Regions from separate parts of the Streptomyces sp. NPDC031497 genome, predicted to be linked through region 2. Evidence: predicted binding sites of a transcription regulator. Region 2 holds the regulator's gene; the other holds the start of a gene.
The links. Region 2 encodes HspR, which represses chaperone genes until heat shock. Its sites were predicted from a motif close to TTGAGNNNNNNNNNCTCAA; they were not measured.

Region 1 (3,194 bases), on a different contig from region 2:
GGACGTTGGCGGTGGCCAGGAAGACGACGTCCGACAGGTCGAGTTCGACTTCCAGGTAGTGGTCGCGGAAGGTGTGGTTCTGCGCCGGGTCGAGGACTTCGAGCAGGGCGGCCGCCGGGTCGCCCCGGAAGTCGGACCCCACCTTGTCGATCTCGTCGAGCAGGACGACCGGGTTCATCGAACCGGCCTCCTTGATGGCCCGCACGATCCGGCCGGGCAGCGCACCCACGTACGTCCGCCGGTGACCGCGGATCTCGGCCTCGTCCCGGACACCGCCGAGGGCGACCCGGACGAACTTCCGCCCCATGGCATGGGCGACGGACTCACCGAGCGAGGTCTTGCCGACACCGGGCGGACCGACGAGGGCGAGCACGGCACCGCCGCGGCGCCCGCCGATGACCCCGAGCCCCCGGTCGCTGCGGCGCTTGCGCACCGCCAGGTACTCGGTGATCCGCTCCTTCACGTCCTCCAGGCCGGCGTGCTCCGCGTCCAGGACCGCCTTGGCGCCCTGGATGTCGTACTCGTCCTCGGTGCGCTCGTTCCACGGCAGTTCCAGCACCGTGTCCAGCCAGGTGCGGATCCACGAGCCCTCGGGCGACTGGTCGCTGGACCGCTCCAGCTTGTCGACCTCCTTGAGGGCGGCCTCGCGGACCTTCTCCGGCAGGTCGGCGGCCTCCACGCGGGCGCGGTAGTCGTCGGACTCCTCGCCGTCCTTCGCGGAGTCGCCGTTCAGCTCGCGCAGCTCCTTGCGGACGGCTTCGAGCTGGCGGCGGAGCAGGAACTCGCGCTGCTGCTTGTCGACGCCCTCCTGGACGTCCTTGGCGATGGTCTCGGCCACGTCCTGCTCGGCGAGGTGGTCGCGCAGCTGCTGGGTGGCGAGCTTCAGCCGGGCGACCGGGTCGGCGGTCTCCAGGAGTTCGATCTTCTGCTCGGTGGTCAGGAACGGCGAGTAGCCGGAGTTGTCGGCGAGCGCGGAGACGTCGTCGATGGCCTGCACCCGGTCCACGACCTGCCAGGCGGCGCGCTTGCGCAGCCAGGCGGTGGCGAGGGCCTTGTACTCCTTGACCAGTTCGGTGACATGACCGGGCACCGGATCCGGGACGTTCTCCTCGATGCGGGTGCCCTCCACCCACAGGGCGGCACCCGGGCCGGTGGTGCCGGCGCCGATGCGGACGCGGTAACGGCCGCGGATCAGCGCGCCGGGGTCACCGTCGGCCAGCCGGCCGACCTGCTCCACGGTGCCGAGCACGCCGGTGCTCGGGTAGGTGCCGTCGATACGCGGGACCAGCAGCACCCTGGGCTTGCCGGGCTCGGTACGGGCGGCGGCCTGGGCGGCCTCCACGGCGGCACGTACATCGGGGTCCTTGAGGTCCAGCGGGACCACCATCCCGGGCAGCACGACCTCGCCGTCGAGGGGCAGCACAGGGAGGGTGAGTGATGCGGACGTCGAAGCCATGATCTCCCCTTCGGCATTGAACTTGAGTTATGCCGACTCAATGCACGTGAGCCTCGGAATGTTCCCAGGGGTGCGTTCGCTCTGAGCGATCGTGTGGTGACCTGGCCGTGACGGGCGTCCGACCGGGAGAACAGCCAACGCCTGGACGGGAAAACAGTTGATCCGCACCGGCTCATTCCCCGTACGGTCGGCCGATGACCGACACCGACACCGACGCGGCCCTGCTGGCCGCCTACGACGCCCAGATGCGCGCCGTCCAGCCCGTCCCCGCACCCGGGATCACCTACCAGCACGACGGCCCCGTACTCCGGGTCGTGGGCCAGCACCGCGGTTTCGTGACGGGGCCGCGCGACTGGGGCGGCGTGCGCGGCCCCGAACTGGACGCGCTGATCGCCCGGCAGCGGGACTTCTTCGCGGCGCGCGGCGAGGCGGTGGAGTGGAAGACACGCGGGCACGACGACCCGGCGGACCTCCCCGACCGGCTGCGAGCGGCCGGCTTCGTGCCCGAGCCGCGGGAGACGGTCGTGATCGCCCAGGTCGAGGACCTGGCCGTACCGTTCCCGGCGCTGCCCCCGGAGGTGTCCCTGCGCCGGGTCACCGCCGACGCGGACCTGCGCCGCATAGCCGCGCTGGAGACGGCGGTGTGGGGCGAGGACATGGCGTGGATCGCCGGATACCTGAGGGGCCGGCTCGCCGTCGAGCCCGACGACAACGAGGTGTACGTGGCCGAGGCGGCCGGCCAGGTCGTCTCGGCGGCCTGGGTGGCCTTCCGGCCCGGCACGGACTTCGCCATGCTGCTCGGTGGCTCCACGCTGGCCGAGTGGCGCGGCAAGGGCGTCTACCGCGCGCTGGTGGCCCTGCGGGCGACCCGGGCGGCGGCCAGGAACGCCCCCTATCTCCTCGTGGAGGCCTCGGACGACAGCGCCCCGATCCTGAAACGGCTGGGCTTCAGGGCGGTGACGACGACGACCCCGTACGTATGGACCCCGGCCGGCTGACGGTCGCGGCCCGCGTCAGCACCCCACAGGGGTACGGGGAACTGCGCGACCGGCCACGACGACGGCTCGCCCGGCGGCGCCCGCCTCGCTGGAACCGGCAGGACCAGGAGCCGGTCCACACCTCTGCGACCTGGCCGCCGACCCGTACCAGCTCACCAACCGCCCGCACGGCGCGACCCGGGAGCAGGAGCAGTCCCTCGGTGTCGGCCCGGGGCCTGCTGCCGCTCCTGGTACCAGCGCCGTACCACCGGCCAGAGTGCCGTCCCGATGCCCAGCGAGATCAGATGGCCCCAGTTGGTCATCGGGTCCTCGAAGGCGACGAGGTCCGTGAGGAGGCTGTAGCCGACCAGGGCGAGCAGCGGCCAGCGCAGCCAGGGGGTGAGCAGGCCGGAGAGGGCGCCGATGCTGGCGGCCACGCCGAAGCTGATGCCGTAGTCGAGGCGGTGCAGAGAACTGTCGGGGAGGTGGCCGACCAGGACCGCGAGGCCGACCGGGACCTCGGTGGCGAGGGTGGCCAGCACATGGCCCGCCAGGAAGACGAGGATCGCCCGGGCACCCCCTATCCGCCGTTCCAGCGCGGTCAGGGCGAGCACGAAGGCGAGGGCGTACGGGGAGAGGAGCCCGCCGGCGACCCACAGCGCGCTGGCCAGCAGGACGAAGACCGGTGTGCGCAGGAGGTGGGCGACGTCGGTGCTGGAGTCCTGGTACACCGTGTGCAGGAGGCCAGGGCTCACATAGGT
Region 2 (3,194 bases):
GCACGCGCCCTCTTCGGCAACGGTGGCTTCCGCCCCGGGCCGGGCGCGGGCGGCGGCAACTTCAACTTCGACCTGGGTGATCTCTTCGGGGGCAACCCGCAGCAACAGGGCGGGGGCGGCTTCGGCGGCGGTTTCGGCGACGTCCTGGGGGGCTTGTTCAATCGGGGCGGCGGCGCGGGCACGCGCACCCAGCCCCGGCGCGGCCAGGACATCGAGTCCGAGGTCACGCTCAGCTTCACGGAGGCCATCGAGGGGGCCACGGTCCCGCTGCGGATGTCCTCGCAGGCTCCCTGCAAGGCCTGTTCGGGCACCGGCGACAAGAACGGCACACCGCGCGTGTGCCCGACCTGCGTCGGCACCGGCCAGGTGGCGCGAGGATCCGGAGGCGGCTTCTCGCTCACCGACCCCTGCCCGGACTGCAAGGGCCGCGGCCTGATCGCGGAGCACCCCTGCCTCGACTGCAAGGGCAGCGGCCGCGCCAAGTCGTCCCGGACCATGCAGGTCCGCATCCCCGCCGGGGTGACCGACGGCCAGCGGATCCGGCTGCGCGGCAAGGGCGCACCGGGCGAGCGCGGCGGTCCGGCGGGCGACCTGTACGTCATGGTCCACGTCGACACCCACCCGGTGTTCGGCCGCAAGGAGGACAACCTCACGGTGACCGTCCCGGTGACCTTCACCGAGGCGGCGCTCGGCGGCGAGGTCAGGGTGCCCACCCTGGGCGGACCGCCGGTCACCCTGAAGCTGCCCCCCGGGACGCCCAACGGCCGCACCATGCGCGCCCGTGGCAAGGGCGCGGTCCGCAAGGACGGCACCCGTGGCGACCTTCTGGTCACCGTCGAGGTGAGTGTCCCGAAGGACCTGTCGGGGAATGCTCGTGACGCGCTGGAGGCGTATCGCGAGGCGACCGCGGGCGAGGACCCGCGGGCCGAGCTGTTCGAGGCCGCGAAGGGAGCATGACAGAGATGGACGGCCGTCGACGCAACCCGTACGAGCTGACCGAGGAGACCCCGGTCTACGTCATCTCGGTGGCGGCCCAGCTCTCCGGACTGCACCCGCAGACGCTGCGCCAGTACGACCGCCTGGGCCTGGTCTCCCCGGACCGCACGGCCGGACGGGGTCGGCGCTACTCGGCCCGCGACATCGAACTGCTCCGCCAGGTGCAGGCGTTGTCGCAGGACGAGGGCATCAACCTGGCCGGCATCAAGCGCATCATCGAACTGGAGAACCAGGTCGCCGCGCTCCAGGCCCGCGTGGCCGAGATGGAAGCGGCCCTGGACGGCGCGGCGGCCACGATGCGGCAGCGCGAAGCGGCGGTGCACGCCTCGTACCGCCGTGACCTGGTCCCGTACCAGGAAGTCCAGCAGACCAGCGCGCTGGTGGTGTGGCGGCCGAAGAAGGCCAAGGACTAGCGGCTTTGTGCGGAAGGGGCCCGGAGGAGATCCTCCGGGCCCCTTCTCGTGGTCACGGCTCCAGGATGGCCCGGTCCGCCCCGGGCGCCGACTCCGTGCCGTCGGCGTACAGCGCGGTCACCCAGTAGTAGTGGGTGGTGCCGGCGGCGGCCGTGGTGTCGTCGTAGGAGCGGTCCGTGGTGGCCGCCAGCTTCTCGTACGTCCGCGTGGCCGGGTTCCAGCGGTAGACCTGGTAGCCCGTCGCCGAGTCGACGGCGTTCCACGACAGGCCGACACCCGAGTCGGTCGGGTCCGTCGTCAGGGTGAGCGGGGAGCCCTCCGGGGTCGCCACCGACGGGGTCAGGTCCAGTTCGTCGACGGTGACCGCGGACACGGGCCCCAGCCATCTGCTGGAGTTGCCCGCGTTGTCGATCGCGTCCACCCAGTAGCAGGCGTGGTCGCCGTCCGGCAGCCGTACGTCCCGGTAGTGGGAGGTGCCCGCTGGCAGCCACGCCCACTCCGAGCCGGAGCAGACCTGCTCGTCGCCCTCCTCGCCGAGCACCACGCCCCGGTAGACCGCGTACCGCTTCAGGTCGGGCTCGGTGTTGTCGTCCCAGTCCAGCTCGATGCCGTACTCCGTGGCCGTCGCCGTCAGCCCGGTCACCTGGGCGGGCGGCTTGTCCGAGACCAGCGTGGTGACGGTCGCGGCGTCGGAGAGCGGGGAGACGTTGGGCCACTGCACGTTCTGCACCGCGTAGTGGTACGTCGTGCCCTCCTCGGCCGAGAAGTCGCCGCAGCTGTACCGGCGGGACCCGTCGGAGAGGGTGGTGAAGCTGGTCGTGCAGGTCACCCACCGCGCCGTCGAGGTGTCCACGGGCAGCGTGGTCGAGCGGTAGACGCGGAACTCGTCGTACGGGGCGTCCTCCGGCTTCACCGTCCACTGGAGGGTCGCGCTGCCGATGCCCGCGGTCGCCGTGAGCTCGCGGGGTGCGGCCAGCGGGCGGGTCACCCCCTGGAGGTCGGTGAACGGCGACGCGTGGCCCGAGCCGTCCACGGCCGCGATCCGGTACCTGGCGGTCTCGCCCCGGGCGAGCGTGTCGTCGGTGAGGCTCACGGTGTACTTGAGCTCCCAGGACTTGGTGACGACGCTGTAGAAGTCGGTCCGCTCCACCCGGTACTTCACCGCGGCGTGCACCCCCGACCAGTTCAGTTCGGCGCCCGTGTCGGTGGCGGACGCGGTGAACCGGGCAGGTGGCTGCAGCACGGTGCTGGTGACCAGGGCGTCGGTGGTGCCGGTCGACTCGTTGCCCGCCCTGTCGTAGGCGCGGATCTCGTAGTAGTAGAGGGCGCCGGTCGCGGGCGGGGCGTCGGTCAGGGATGTCGCCGTGGTCGTTCCCACCTTCGTCCAGCTGGTGCTGGACCGCAGGCGCCGGTAGACCCGGTAGCCGGCGAGGTCCATCTCCTGGTTCTTCGTCCAGTTCAGCTTCGTCGCGTTGGCGTCGCCGTCGTAGGACACCAGCGGATCCAGCGGGGTGAGGGGCTTGACCTTGTCGACGGTGGCCGAGGTGCGGGGTGTGTACGTGAACTTGGCCTTGGCGGCGCCGGTCCAGTTGACGTAGTCGATCCGCAGGGTGTGCCGGCCCTTGGGGAGGGTCACGTTGACGGTCTTGCTGACCGTCTTGGACGTGTTCTTCCAGAGGTCGACCTTGCGGCTGCCGTCGACGTACACCCGGATCCCGTCGAGTCCGGAGGCGGCGAGGGCGAAGGGGCCGCCGGAGCCGAAGTCGCGGGTGACGCTCCAGCGGA

Region 1: lon (endopeptidase La) is a predicted target of HspR. The motif match lies at 1,479-1,497, and genes of this name have one in related genera.

Annotation. Positions count from the first base shown of each region.
Region 1 covers NZ_JBVIKO010000024.1:141,935-145,128, reverse strand. The annotation lists gene lon (endopeptidase La) at 1-1,456, opposite strand, end outside; gene ACZ5K7_RS37350 (GNAT family N-acetyltransferase) at 1,651-2,454, shown strand; gene ACZ5K7_RS37345 (rhomboid-like protein) at 2,607-3,194, opposite strand, start outside.
Region 2 covers NZ_JBVIKO010000029.1:108,103-111,296, forward strand. The annotation lists gene dnaJ (molecular chaperone DnaJ) at 1-957, shown strand, start outside; gene ACZ5K7_RS40350 (heat shock protein transcriptional repressor HspR) at 963-1,409, shown strand; gene ACZ5K7_RS40355 (PA14 domain-containing protein) at 1,462-3,194, opposite strand, start outside.